Regions from separate parts of the Eubacterium limosum genome, predicted to be linked through region 3. Evidence: riboswitches for the same ligand, from Rfam matches in the RefSeq annotation. Region 3 holds a riboswitch; each other region holds the start of a gene.

Region 1 (4,985 bases), 1.6 Mb from region 3:
TGATCTCACCGATGACAAACAGCGCCGCGCCGATGATAATACCGATAAGGGTTTTGGTCTCCGCCGACATTTTTTTCTTGACAGCTTTCCCGGCAGCGGCCGGAGCCTTTGGAATCGCGGCTTTGGGACCGGTTTCCTTAGGGATAACCTGCACGTCCGATTCAATGGACTGGCAGATGTCACGGAACTGGGGGAGCAGGCTGTCCGGGTCTTTCCCAGTAACCTTCAGCTGCTTGGTGGCATAGGTGATGGTGGCGCTGGAGACACCGTCCAGGGCGTTGATTTTGGCCTCCATTTTGGCTGCGCAGTTGGCGCAGCCCAGGTTTTCAAGGGTATAAACCTTTGTGGCGCCTTTACCCACTGTCTTTTTGCGGGGAATGACCCTGACGTCTGGCTCGATGGCGGCGCAGATCTGCTGAATGTCTGGCAGCAGGGCTGCGGCGTTGTCCGCAGACAGGCGCAGCTGCTTAGTGGCGTAGGTGATGGTGGCATACTCGACGCCAGGCAGCTCTTTGATTTTGTGCTCCATCTTGGCCGCGCAGTTGGCACAGCCCAGATTCTCAAGAATGAAAACAGATTTTTCCACGTCCGCGTCCGGCATTTTGCAGGTGCAGTTGGCCAAGCTCTCGCCGCAGATATGGCAGTATTCCTCGCCGTGGCGGCAGAGCTCGCATTGGCAGTCCGCCGGATGGCCGGGAACGTGATAATGCGCATAGTGATCATGATGGTCATGGCCGCAGCCGCAATCTGCGCTGTGAAAGTGTTCCGCGTGATCATGATGATCGTGCCCGCAGCCGCAATCTGCGTCGTGGCGGTGTTCCGCGTGATCATGATGGTCATGGCCGCAGCCGCAATCTGCGCTGTGAGAGTGTTTCGCGTGATCATGATGGTCGTGCCCGCAGCCGCAATCTGCGTTGTGGTGGTGTTCCCCGTGATCATGATGGTCATGGCCGCAGCCGCAGTCTGCGCTGTGACGGTGTTCCGCGTGATCGTGAGGAGCATGCCCGGCGGCCGCGGGTGCTTTTTTCAGGGAACGGCGCTTCCGCTCGGTAATGAGAATATCGGGCTCGTAGGAAACCGCGATTTTCTGCATTTCCGGCAAAAGCCCGTCTGGATCTTCGGCAGTGAGGCGGAGCTGTTTGGTCGCGTAGACGATGTTGGCCTCGCTGACACCGGGCAGGGACGCGATTTTGCGCTCGATTTTTGAAGCGCAGTTGGCGCACCCCAGGTGCTCGAGTATATAAGTTTTTGTTGCCATGATGGCCTCCTCGGAAAGTTAGATTAAAATATGATGAATAAAACATATGAATCATTGTTCATATGTTAATATTAACTGTCCTGAGGCGGTTTGTCAAGGGGTAAAACAAAAATTAACGCACCATTCCTGCTGTTTCCGCAAATTTACCGTAGGTGATGAGCTCGCAAAAATCATCGGTCCAGAGGGTGGCGGACTGGTACAGGACAACGCCGTCGTATTCGGCGCAGTAGGTGTCGAGAACATGGCCGAAATAATCCTTGACCACGCCGAGGCGCTGACCTCTGGCGATAAGGTCGCCGGCTTTCACCTCAGGATACCAGAGGCCATGGCGTGCGGGCATGAGGTAGACCAGGTCGGTCAGGTCGACCGGGCGGTGACGCAGCTCGGGGGCGCCCTGCAGCAGACCCAGGTGTTTCAGGATATTAAGGACATCTTTTTTATCCGCGTCCACCTCTGCCTGGGTAAAACGGCCTGCGCAGCCGCGTTCCAGCAAAATGCTGGGAATGCCGAGCACGCCGGCGTAATTGTAGGCTCCGGTGGTGGCAGTGGATTTGACCATATAGGGCACATCGACGTGAAGGGCGGCCTGGCGCGCGGCCTCGGACACAGCGTTGTCCGCTGCGCCCACGTAATACACGTAGGGGGTCAGGTCTTCAAAAATTTCGCCGCAGTGCAGGTCGATGTAGAAATCAATCTGGGAATAGAGGCTGTACTCAAAAAAATGGGCGACGCGGTCGGCCAGGGTTCCTTCCCGGGTGCCGGGAAAAACGCGGTTGAGGTTTTTATTGTCCTGGGGAATGAGCGTGGGGTAGCGGGACTCAAAGCCCGGGACATTGACGGGGTGTATGAGAATAAGGCTTCCACTCAGGCTCGCGGGGTCCAGCTCGCCGGCCAGCTGGATGGCGGCCTCGATGCCGACGTATTCGCAGCTGTGGATGCCGCTGGTGACGAGGACGGTTTTTCCGCCGCCCGCGCCGTTGATCAGGGTGACGGGCACCTCAATTTCGGTATGGGGGATGGGCAGCATGCCCTGGACCTTCTCGCCGGGGGCGGCGGCCAGTGTACCGATTGACAGGTTTTTTTCCATTGCGGACTCCTTTCGTTTTTGAAATGATTTGATTTAAGCCGATTGCCTTGAGTATAAGGCATGATGAAAACCAATGTCAAGCAGAAAAAAATAAAAGTAAAAAACATACCGGGTGGGGGTATGCGTTTAAAATTATTGCTGAAATTTTTAAAAAAGACTGGACAAGTGCGTAAAAGTCCAGTATAATTTAAGCAATTTCACAGTTTACCACAGTGAAATCTTTGTTTAAAAAATTTAATCATGCCAGATACAAGTTCCCGATCGGGGATTAAAAGAGAAACCGGTGCGAATCCGGTACGATCCCGTCACTGTAATAGGGAGTTGTCCGCAAAATGTCACTGAGGCGCAGCCTTGGGAAGGCGTGGACATACAAAGAACTTAAGTCAGGAGACCTGCTTGTATTTTTGTTTTAAGTATTCTTACGGTAGATAGGAGGGCTTTATTTTCATGTCCTTTTCCTTTCATTCTCCGTTTCGGTTTTTTACCCGTATTGCCATTTTGACAGAGGAGGATTTTTTTCTTGAACACGAAACAGCTTGTTAACCGTTTGCTGCAAATCGTACTGGTGCTTTTTGGCATCAGCTTTCTGACCTTTTGCCTGACCTATTTATCGCCCGGCGACCCGGCGGAGCTGATGCTGGTGGAGGGCGGCACGGTGCCGTCTGAGGAGCTGCTGGCAGAAACCCGGGAGCAGATGGGCCTTAATGATCCATTTCTGGTGCAGTATGGAAATTGGCTTAAGGGGTTTGTGACCGGGGATATGGGAACATCCTATTCTTCAAAGGCTCCGGTGAGCGCGGTGCTGCTCGACTGCCTTGGCCCGACCCTGGAGCTGGCGGCCGCGTCGCTGATCCTCATGCTTGTGATCTCCATCCCCCTTGGAATTCTGGCAGCGGTTTATCAGAATAAATTTCCGGATTACCTGGTGCGGGGGCTTTCCTTTGCCGGTGTGTCCTTCCCGGGGTTCTGGATCGGTCTGGTGCTGCTGTACGTGTTTGGCCTTAAACTGAACTGGTTTCCCATTGCCACCTCGGGCACAGGCTTTATGAAGCTGGTGCTGCCGGCAGTCACACTGGCCATTGCCATGTCGGCCAAATATACAAGGCAGGTGCGCACCGCGGTGCTGGAGGAGCTCCGGCAGGACTACGTGGCCGGCGCCCGGGCCCGGGGCCTTAAGGAGTCGGCCATCCTGTGGCGGGAGGTGCTGCCAAACGCCATGCTGCCCCTGGTCACGCTGCTGGGCCTGTCGTTGGGCTCGCTGCTCGGCGGCACAGCGGTGGTGGAGATTATTTTTTCCTGGCCCGGCCTGGGCAAGATGGCAGTCAACGCCATTGCCACTCGGGATTACCCTCTGGTTCAGGGCTATGTAATCTGGATTGCTCTGATTTACATGGTCATTAACCTGCTGGTGGATTTCTCCTACGGCTATCTGGACCCCAGACTGCGGGAGCGGCACCGCGAGGCTAAAAGAAAGGTGGTGAAGGCGTAGATGAAGGCTTTTTTCAGGCAGAACAGGCTTTTTGCCATCTGCGGCATTCTGGCAGCGGCCATTGTGCTGACCGCAGTGTTTGCGCCGTGGATCGCGCCCCATGACCCCTATGAGGCTGTGATGCAGAACGCCCTCCGGGCACCGTCAGCCGAGTACCCCTGCGGAACAGACCAGCTGGGCCGCTGCGAGCTGTCCAGAATTATCTACGGGACACGGGCGTCTCTGGAAATGACGGTGACGCTGGTGGTCATTGTCTTTGCGGCCGGGACCCTTCTCGGTATGATCGCCGGTTATTTCGGCGGCGCGGCGGACGCGGTGATCATGCGGCTTTCGGATATGATGATCGCCTTCCCGGGCATGGTTTTAGCCATTGCCATTGCCGGGATGCTGGGCCCGAGCCTGTTTAACACGGTCATTGCCCTGGCTGTGGTGAGCTGGACAAAATACGCCAGGCTCAGCCGGAGCCTGGTGCTCAAGATCAAAAACAGCACGTATATCTCTGCGGCGGTGGTCACAGGGGCGAGGACTGGCCATATTCTGGGCGGTTATGTGGTGCCAAACATTATTCCGACAATGATCGTGACCGCGGCACTGGACGTGGGCACCATGATGCTTGAGCTGGCAGCGCTCTCTTTTCTAGGGCTGGGGGCACAGCCGCCCACGCCGGAATGGGGCTTGATGCTCAACGAGGGGAGGCAGTATTTGCAGACCGCGCCCTGGCTCATGCTGTTTCCGGGCATCGCCATCTTTATTGTGGTTTCAGTGTTTAACCTGATGGGCGACGGGCTTCGGGATATTCTGGATCCGCGGCAGGATTAGAGGGCGTAAAATATTCAACGTGTCAAAAAAACTTATCAGCAAGCGACAAAGCGTTAAAAAGAGGCCAGTTAAGGGAGAATGTAGAATTGAGAATGGAAAATTACAGGAACAAAATGCTGCGCATTTTGAGTAGAATAGCGGCCGCAGGCCGCTGTACGAATCGCTTTTTCGTTAGAAAAAGAGTTCATTCATTCTCCATTTTCCATTCTCAATTTTCCATTGAAAGAGCTTCTTACTTTAACTCTGCCGTTGCCTTTTAACTTTTTTGACAGTCTGATGTTGTTGTTAATTAAATTTTCATATGAATATGAAAGGAGATAAAATGAGTAAGT
Region 2 (4,985 bases), 1.3 Mb from region 3:
GTCGTCAAAATTTGAGAGATATATAATCTCAGGGTTCCATTCCATGATCTGCTCCATATTGACCTCTGCCCACTTTTTCTCTAAGCCAGCGGCAACATTGCGTCCGCCTGTCAGCTCAAGGAGGTAGTTGTTAATATTTTTGGACCCGGCGACGCTCAGCTTATTATTCTGCAGATAGAGAACGCTCTTTTGATCTGCCGCGGCAGTCATATCTTTTTTATTGGTAAAATATGTCTCGGTATCATTGTGGTAATCGATGAGCTCCTGGGTAAAATCCTCCTTGTCCAGAACCTTACCCACCAGGGCTAAGTCCTTTTTCAGGTTCTCAAGGTTTTCGGCGTAGTTCAGCATCACAGGGGTAATGCCAACAGCTTTCAGCTTTTCGGCCTCAGCCTCCTGGTCATTCCAGATAAATGCCACCTCTGGCGAAAGCTTCATAAGCTCTTCGATGTTAATGGAAAAATCCTGGGAGATTTCCCCTGTGGAAATATCCGCAAATTCCGGCGCCAGCTTAGTCATAAAGCTCTTTTTATACTGGGCCATCGCGCTGGGGTTAATGGACACAATCCGGCCGCTTCCCCCGTCAATCGTCCACACTGCCGATGCCCACGGAATCGGGGTAATGGCCACCTTGGTGATCTTTTCCGGCAGCTCTACCTGATTACCGCCCTCATCGGTTATGACACGCGCCTCCGCTTTGGCTGCATTTTCTGCGGTATTTCCGCTGCTGGCGCAGCCTCCAAAAATCAAACTGACAGCCAGACACAGGCCTGCTGCTTTTAACCATGTTTTTTTCATTTTAAACTCCTTTATTTTAGATTACATAAAAAACTGTTTTAAATACTGGTGTCCTCTTCGGCCAATGATACAATAGTCCCGTCTTACATAACGGTTTCCGCTAAGTGCGGGAAAGGGTAAAGGAACCCTGACCGCTGCACCTTCAGGAAGATACTGAAAATACAGCGGATCTCCGATGACATAGTCCACTTCTTTATCCAAAGGCCACCCAAAAGAATAAGTCTCAGCTATGGTGCATTCAACATTAAATTCATTTCTCAGAACTACGCTTACCTGGCGGTTCAGCTCATGGCTGCCGATCATCACTGCGTTTCTTACCGGCTGCTCTAAAGGCGCCGGATCCTCGGTAATGCCCTGAAACGCGGTGTCTCCGGTGATGCTTTCCAGGTACTGGTAAGCTGTCCGAACGCCGCTCACGCTGACAGGCATCTGATAAAACCATGGCGTGCCATACTGCTTTTCCATCCATTTTGCCAGCTCAAGGCCTGCTTCTGAGATGACCCAGTTGGCCTTTGCTTTTGGCGCGTCTTTAAAGTCCGAGAGCGTTCCGCCGCCCAGCCAGTAAACAGCATAGCCCAATCGCTCCAGATCGTGCGCGATCGTCTCAAATTGCCGCTGGTTTCCAAAAAGAAAGGGCGTATATCCCACAAGATTAATGCGCTTTTCGGTGTATTCACAGCGCCGCATCTCCTGTCTTGAAACGGAGGACAGTGCTTGCCGGGTGCCGTCTAGGGCATCTTGAAACCCATCGGTCTGTATGAATATTTTTTTCTTCAGCGCTGGGAAAGAACTGTCGTCAAGACCTGTCATGGCAGTCAGCGGTGTGCCGGCAATGAATGCCGATTGCCTCTTTTCTTCCCGCATGACAGCCCCGATGCCCTTCTCAATGCTCTCAGCCGCACCCAATGTCACCTGAAGGTCATTCATCTTTGAATACCAGAAGGTCTTCCCGCTGAAATTGTCAATGGATTTGGGGCAGGAGGCACAGCCTGAGCCTGTTACCAGGCAGGTACAGAGCGCACGGTCCTTTTCAAAAGCCGTCATCGCACCGGTGTAATCTGCTGCCAGGGGCGGCAGTGGACAAAGGCGCGCATCCTTTCCAACCCAGTGGTTTTCCCGAGCCGTCTCAAAGCTCCGGAGTATTTCTTCAAGCCGCTCCACAGGCTTCCTCTTTCGTTTTTCCATGGGGCCTCGCCTGAAAACAGCGACCGGCACATGATGAGGGTTATCCGCTTCTGATATCAGGGCTTCAAAATCCGTCTGTGTGAGCAGATCTGGACAGGAGACATAGAGCACCACCCCTTTTGTCCCACTGGTCATGACAAGCTCCTCGATCATCCCACGAACCCTGGGTGCATAACTGCCAAGTGTGTACTCCAGTCTGGAAACAGGGCAGAGCCTCAGACGGCTGAGCGCTTCCTTCTCCATCGCTCTGAAATAAAGAATTCGGAGACAGGCCGGCGGCCCCACTGCCAGAACACGCACACCCTCGGTCTGGAAAAGAAGTCTGGACAGCGTTTCATCTCCCATGCCTGGCTGCGCCTTCTCAACAGCTGCTGCGCCCATGACGGTCCTCCTTCTCAAGCTGATAGAGAGTCTCACCCAGGTTATCCATATCCGCGTCGGCAAGCGGCTTCGGGCATATCCCCCCTGTCTGGCTGGCTATGGCTTTGGCCAATGTCATAAAGCTTTTTTGCAGCGCCTCTCCCTCTCGCTGTTCAAAAACAGTTGTCCTCCGATAGTCCGCAAGACGAAGCGTGTCACTTTGGCAGACAGAAGCCGTAATCGGGCTGCCTGTCTTGCCGCCAAAGCACTCAACAACCTGGTGATCCGTACCGGGACGTGCCCGGTTGTGGATCAGTCCTCCAAACAACGGCTGTGTCCCGGCAGAGTACCGGACAATGCTCTTCATGATATTATTGGCGGCGTAAAGCGACATCAGCTCAGAGGAGGTGACAATATATACCTGATCCACACACTTTTTTCTCATAGGCATTGAAAACCCACCGCAGACCACATCGCCCAGGACATCATAGGTGATTAAATCCCAGCCCGCTTCAAATATCCCAAGCTTTTCCAATGTCTCCAGAGTAGTGGCGATCCCCATTCCCGCACAGCCAATACCTGCCTCCGGCCCTCCGGCCTCTACACACGCCACACCCGTCTCACTCATAAACAGGATATCCTGAGCTGTCAGCTGTTCCCCCTTCTCATTCAGCCTTTGAATGACTGTGGGAATCCGCTTTTTCATCAGACACCGCGTTGAATCAGACTTAGGATCACAGCCTATGTGCAGCACCCTTTTTCCCATTTTGGCGAAGGCGGCGGATACATTGGCCGCAATGGTCGACTTGCCAATGCCACCCTTTCCATAAAACGCAATTCTCTTACTGCTTTTTTCCATAATTTCTCCCATTAAAAAAACTCTTCTGACCGATTCATCAGAAGAGTTCCTCAACACAAGCAACACCCTCTCCCAATGATCCGTTAGGTTAGGTATAAACAAGAAATGTTGAAGTATCCTGACTTGGGTTCATTGCCAGCTGTAACAACTTCCCAGAGATTGCTCTCCAGTGTTGATAAAACTTACAGCGGCTCCCCCTTACAGTGGCGGCACCGTACCGGATTCTCACCGGTTTTCATGCAACAAGTCTCCTATGTAATTTTGCTATATTATATCACGATATCTGATAATTCACAACCACTGCAATTAACTCAATTTTTGATTGCCAGCTATCGTATTTTTTGATAGTATAATTAAAACAGAGGAAAGGAATCGTATCAATATGATCTCTATGCAGAATATGAAATACATTGTCGAGATCGCAAAGCACCACTCGATCTCCGCTGCCGCCAAGTCGCTTTTTGTCTCACAGTCAACGCTCTCCACCGCGGTTCGTGAGGTAGAGCAGCAGCTCGGCATCTCAATTTTTAAACGAAACAACCGTGGCATTGAGCTCACCTTTGAGGGACAGGACTTCTTAAACCACGCCAAGGATATTGTTGAGCAAAGCGAGTATCTTGAAAGGCGGTACAAGCATCGGAAAACAGTGCCCATGCGTTTTTCCGTCTCCACTCAGCGGCTTCCCTTCTCGGTCATGTCTTTTATACAGATTATCGAGGATCTTGAGCTCAGGCATTATGACATTGCCATCCGCGAGTGCCCGACCCATGAGGTCATACACGATGTGGCGTCCAGGCGCAGTGAGCTTGGCATCCTGTGTATCAACGAGCATTATCTCAACACCATGCAAAAGCTCCTTGATTCCAGCAATTTGAGCTTTTATGAGCTGGGACAGCTCACCACCTATGTTTTCCTGCGGAAAAAACACCCCTTGAGCGGCAATACATCCCTGACGCTGGATATGCTCAGGGAGTACCCTTTTGTGACTTACGACCAGGGGGAGGACAGCATGATGCATTTCTCGGAGGAGATCCTGTTCAATGAAATCTGGGATAAAAATATCCATGTGATTGACCGCTGCTCCAAAATTGCCCTGGTCCGCGGCACAAACTGTTTCAGTATCGGTCCGGACCTGACCAACAGCGACGCTGACCGTATGCATTCCAACATGAGCGAAGTAAGGGCTATCCGTCTTTTGGATAATGACCAGCGGCTCCACGCCGGATATATTCTCAGAAACGAGCACAGCTTAAGCGCGATCGGCGAAAAATACATAAAAGTCCTGACTGAAAAAATAAAAGCCTTTGAGAAATGGGACTGAAAAAGCATAATAAAAAGCCGTATCCACAGGAATACGGCTTTTGTAACCTTCTGCCAGGCGATTTTTTATGAAACACGGCGGGCAATAACGGCTAAGCGGCCGTCATTGAGTCCGACATTAAAGATACAGGTGGACAGCGTGAGGATCTCGTCACCCGGCTGTACACTCACATTGCTTGCGACAATGCTCTGATTCTTTATGTTTTGATAGTAGCTCAGAAAGCTCTCGTCGTCGGCAAATTCCAGCTGTCTGTAATCATAATCCTGCTCAACCACCAGCACGGCAAAAATTTCCCACACGCCGTCACCGCCCAGCTCCGGCGGTCTTCTGTACACAATTTTATTGTGCTCTGTGATAAAATTGGGATCTTTATAGTAATAAAGCAGATCGTCAAACATAACGTGCACACCGCTGCGCATGGTGCTGTGCCCATAAATCAGAGAATTCTGGCTTTTAGGCTGC
Region 3 (4,985 bases):
TCTCTCGCTTAATCCCTAATTTTCGTCAATTAAAAAATCAAGGGTACCGTTGACAGGGTTTGTATAAGTTTGAATATTGACTTCAAAGGCTTCGTGAATAAACGCTGGCCGTATAACGGCGGTACAGTCTCCTGAGGCCATGACTTGCCCATGGTGCAATAATACTAGTCGGGTGCAGTACTTAATGGCAATGTGCAGGTCATGAACCGAGCAGATGACTAGCTTTCCGTTTTGACTTAACTCCCGTAACAGACCAAAGGTTTCTTCCTGATATTTAATGTCCAAGCTGGAAATAGGCTCATCCAACAGAAGGATGCCGGTTTCCTGTGCCAGAAGCTTTGCCAGAAGAACCCGCTGTCGTTCACCACCGGAAATTGCATTGATTTTTTGGTCTCGGAGATGGTTGATCCCGATCTTTTTCATGTACTGGTCCGCGGCTGCAGCATCCTTTTCCGGTGTTGTCAGCGCAGTTTTACTGTAAGGATATCGCCCCATTAACACCACATCGCGGCAGCTGAAGGGAAAAGTAATGCTGGTTTCCTGATTCATCAGGGAGATTTCACGGGCCAGTGCCTTGCTTTCAAAGGTATGTAGAGACTGGCCGTTTACCAGCACCTGTCCTTCAAAGGTATTGATCCCATTAAGGCATTTGAGAAAGGTGCTTTTTCCTGAACCATTAGGGCCGATAAGCCCTACAAATTCGCCGCTGAAAAAATCCAGATTAATATCGTGCAGAATTTCACGTTGACCAATGCTGAAGCACAGGTCCTTGACGGATAATGATAAATTCACAGTGCGATTCCATCCTTTCGGCTTTTATTCAGCAAATACAGAAAATACGGAGCACCTAATATGGAAGTAACGACTCCGACGCTGATTTCGGAAGGCGCAAAGATGAGTCGGGCCAGTAAATCACTGAGTAATAGGAAAATGGCGCCAGCAAAGGCGCTGACAGGAAGCAGAACCCGGTTATCTGCGCCTACCAGTAAACGCATCATATGAGGGACAATAAGTCCTACAAAGCTGATGCTTCCGCTGACTGAAACAGCCATGGCTGTGGTAAGAGCGGATAAAAACAAAATAATTTTTCGGCTTTTTCCAGGATTCAGACCGACAGAATGGGCTTCCTCATCGCCCAGCAACAGGATGTTCAAATCCGAAGCGCGCAGGCATAAGAGGATCATGCCGAGAAGAATAGGAACAATGATTAAAAAAACATGTTCCCAACGCCTGTCCGCCAGGCTGCCAACAGACCAGAACATGTAATCTTTCATTTGGTCATTGTTTAGTCCTGTCAGGATAAAGGCGATCATTCCACGAATAAAGGTGCTGACCGCCATGCCGGACAGAATCATCGTCAGCATGGATACACTCCGATCCCGGCAGGAAAGTCGATAGATTACATAGGCGATTAAAAGGGCTCCGAGAGAAGCAAAAATCGGTGTAAAATAAAGGCTGACAGAGCTGAGTCCCAAAGCGATGACGACAATGGCGCCGAAGCTTGCGCCGCTGGATATTCCGATAACGCCAGGATCGGCCATAGGATTCCGGAACAGGCTCTGAATGGCTGTTCCGGAGATGGCCAGCGCAGCCCCCACCAGGATTGCGATGATAACCCGGGGAAGGCGAACGCTGAAAATGATGCTTTCATAACTTTTATCCACTTCAAAAAAGGAATGCTGTGTTATGCCATTGATGAGAATCCGGATAGATTCTCCAATGGGGACCCTGACAGCGCCGAGGGCAACGGAAAGGATAAAAGCTGTTGTGAGGAAAAGGATGAGAAGTCCATATAAGGTCTTTCTGCTTTTAGAAAACATCAGGATATACGGACGCTCCCATGAATTCAATGCCCTCGATGATATGGTGCGAGACTGAAGTCATATAGCGATTGGAGGCAGTATACACGCGACCATTTTTGATGGCATCTACATTTTTTAAGCTTTCGTCAGTTTTCAGAGAATCGGCGAAGGCTTGGAATTCCTGAAGATCGTCCTGTTCCCAGGCCATAAGGATCAGTACCTGTGGGTTCAGCTCAATGATTTTTTCCTTGGAAATTTTGGCAACGCCGTCCAGTCCAGCATCGGCAGAAACATTGACAGCCCCTATTTTTTGAACAATGTCGTTAAAAATGGTATTGTTGGCATTGGTACTGCCATGCATGTTGTAGGCCATGACCTTTACATCTTTATCCTTTGACGTTTCAGATTTGCGGATAACTTCATCCATGCGTTTGTTCATGTCATCTACAATGGACTGGCCTTTATCGCTCTCGCCGAGCACCTTGGAGAGGTCCAGGATAATAGCTTCCTGTTCTTCAACAGTAACAGGTGTTTTATAGCCATAGTAGGGGATGTTGTTATCCTTGAGCTGCTGCAAAAATTCATCTTTGATCCAGCTTGAGCCAATGACCAGATCGGGTTTGGCAGCTAAAAGAGTTTCGATGTTGTTTTCGATTTTTGGGAATTTAGAGGCTTTGTCTGCAACGTTGGACACAGCCTCATTGTCAGCATTTTTGCCGGAGAGGCCAACAACGCGGCTTTCATCCGCCATTTCCAATAACATTTCATCCATACCCAGGGTCAGAGAAGCAATGCGTTCGGGCTTTTGACTGATAGTCAGCTCAGTACCGTCGTAGTTTGTTACGGTTACCGGGAAACCGGTGCTGCTGCTGTTTGTCTTTGAGGCGTTGTCTGTGCTGCTTTGGGTACAGCCGCCAAGCAGGGAAGCTGCCAGGAGTAAGGAAAGTGTCAGGCTCAAAAGGTTGGTTTTTAGTGATTTTTTCATCTCTTTGTCTCCTTTTAAATTAATGAAAAGTATTAAAAAAGAACCGGTCAGCATTTGCTGACCGGTTCCCATTTAACCAGTGATCAACGGTACTGTTTTTACGCGATACCCCAGGCAAAACAGCTTTCAAGGCAGGTCTCCTGACTTACAGATCCTCCGCGGCCCGCCTTCCCGAATATTTTCAGTGGCCTGATGGGCGTTGTCTCTGCTTACAGTGATGGGTTCGTACCGGATTTTCACCGGTTTCCCTATTCTCTTACGTGTATAAGCACCTTGAAATTGAATATTTATTTAGTTATTTTAATTTTAGCACGTTTTAGAACGTGTGTCAACGCAGTGCGGCTTTGTGAATAAAATTATTGCCTCTCTGGGTCTTATCTTGAAAATATGATATAATATGATCATGCGTTTGTAAAATAGTGCAGCGTAAAACGCTGATTTCGATAGTATAGATGTACAAGGAAAAGGGAGAGGAAAACTTATGAAGGATCAGAAAACTGAAGAAGCTACAAGTGCTGAAGTGTTGTTATCACCTGATGAGTATCACCGAATAATGGAAGAAAATCGGTTGTTAGAGAAAAAAGCCGGGTATTTTAGATGGATGCTGGATGAATATGCCGGCAATGCATATATTGCGGATATGGAGACTTATGAGCTGTTGTATATTAATAAGACTTCCTATGAGACACTTGGGGCTCCGAATGAGAAAGTGATTGGACGTAAATGTTACGAGGTTATACAGTGCAGGACCAGTCCCTGTCCATTTTGTACTAATGCCTATCTGACGGAAGATGAATTTTATGAATGGGATTTTTATAATCCGTCTTTAGGGCGTAAATTTATGCTCAAGGATCGGATTGTTGATTGGGAGGGGCGCAGATGCCGTCTCGAGCTATCTCATGATAATTTTAGTACAGAGTATAAGCTCGAGAAAAAAGAACGGGAGCGGGAAGCCATTCTGAGAACTATTCCAGGAGGGTTCGCCCGGGTAGACGCCCGAGATATGCGAACCGTCTTATGGTATGGCGGTAATTTTTTGGAATTGATCGGCTATACGAAGGAGCAGTTTGAAGATGAGATGCACTCCCGTGCAATTATGTACATCCAGATGATATTGGGCGTGCGGCCAGAATCATGAACAATTCGAAAGAAAGCGGTATGTCTACGGCTGTTGAAGGGCGGGTTATAACCCATGATGGGAAAATTAAAATTCTTACAATGACCTACAGTTATGTCAGCGGCGAAGAAAGTTGGGATGGCATTGAGTCCTTTTACAGTGTTGGCATTGACATTACAAAGGAACGGGAGGAACAGGAGATACAGCGCAGGGTATTGAATGAAGCCTATCAGACAGCAAGGGTGGCCAATGCGGCAAAGACTAATTTTCTTTCAGCTATGTCTCATGACATCCGGACGCCAATGAATGCGGTTATGGGGATGACGGAAATTGCGCAGGCGAATCTTGATGCTCCAGACAAGATCCGAGACTGCCTGAATAAAATCAGTTCATCGAGCCAGCATCTGCTCAGCCTGATTAATGAAGTACTGGATATGTCAAAAATTGAAAGTGGCAAAGTTAACATGACATTAGAGCCCATTAATTTACAAGGACTTACCGATATAGTAGCAGATATGTGCCGGCCTCTGGTTAATGAAAAAAAACAGCATTTTGAGATCAGCCTTGAAAATGTTAAGCATGAAAATATCATTGCAGATGGCGACCGCTTGCGGCAGGTTTTGATGAATCTCCTTTCCAATGCCATCAAGTATACGCCCGAAGGTGGGAAGATATCACTGAAAATCAGTGAACAATACTCACCAAATCCTAAAAAAAGCCAGTATGAGTTTGTCTGTACTGATAACGGCATTGGGATATCTGAAGGGTTTTTACCCCAGGTATTTGATCCTTTTGCTCGGGCTGAGGATCACCAGATCAGTAAGATGCAGGGGACTGGCCTTGGAATGGCGATTACAGAAAATATAGTCCGCATGATGAATGGTACGGTCAGTGTGGAAAGCGTTAAGGGAAAGGGAAGTATATTTACTGTGTCTGTTCCCTTTGAAGTGTGTGTGAAGGATGAAACTTACCATGACACATTGGCTGGACCGTCTGAATCTGGAGATGGCGGCAGACGCAAAAACCATGAAAAAGATACGGTTTTTACAGATGAAATTTATGGGAAGAAAGTACTTCTGGC

The links. Region 3 has a riboswitch for cobalamin ahead of B2M23_RS09700 (ABC transporter substrate-binding protein). Riboswitches for the same ligand answer to the same signal wherever they lie in the genome.
Region 1: linked by a shared signal. The riboswitch ahead of nikB (nickel ABC transporter permease) and the one ahead of B2M23_RS09700 (ABC transporter substrate-binding protein) in region 3 are both predicted to bind cobalamin.
Region 2: linked by a shared signal. The riboswitch ahead of B2M23_RS15890 (nucleotide-binding protein) and the one ahead of B2M23_RS09700 (ABC transporter substrate-binding protein) in region 3 are both predicted to bind cobalamin.

The regions. Positions count from the first base shown of each region.
Region 1 covers NZ_CP019962.1:485,194-490,178, reverse strand. Annotated here, with positions in the region: gene B2M23_RS02230 (heavy metal translocating P-type ATPase) at 1-1,258, opposite strand, end outside; gene B2M23_RS02225 (M14 family metallopeptidase) at 1,371-2,345, opposite strand; gene B2M23_RS21650 (hypothetical protein) at 2,406-2,531, shown strand; cobalamin riboswitch at 2,580-2,759, shown strand; gene nikB (nickel ABC transporter permease) at 2,866-3,834, shown strand; gene nikC (nickel transporter permease) at 3,835-4,653, shown strand; gene B2M23_RS02215 (ABC transporter substrate-binding protein) at 4,976-4,985, shown strand, end outside.
Region 2 covers NZ_CP019962.1:3,390,994-3,395,978, reverse strand. Annotated here, with positions in the region: gene B2M23_RS15900 (ABC transporter substrate-binding protein) at 1-798, opposite strand, end outside; gene B2M23_RS15895 (nitrogenase component 1) at 820-2,364, opposite strand; gene B2M23_RS15890 (nucleotide-binding protein) at 2,345-3,202, opposite strand; cobalamin riboswitch at 3,296-3,461, opposite strand; gene B2M23_RS15885 (LysR family transcriptional regulator) at 3,585-4,523, shown strand; gene B2M23_RS15880 (class B sortase) at 4,589-4,985, opposite strand, start outside.
Region 3 covers NZ_CP019962.1:2,095,449-2,100,433, forward strand. Annotated here, with positions in the region: gene B2M23_RS09690 (ABC transporter ATP-binding protein) at 16-792, opposite strand; gene B2M23_RS09695 (FecCD family ABC transporter permease) at 789-1,820, opposite strand; gene B2M23_RS09700 (ABC transporter substrate-binding protein) at 1,810-2,787, opposite strand; cobalamin riboswitch at 2,901-3,078, opposite strand; gene B2M23_RS21750 (hypothetical protein) at 3,269-3,925, shown strand; gene B2M23_RS09705 (hybrid sensor histidine kinase/response regulator) at 3,922-4,985, shown strand, end outside.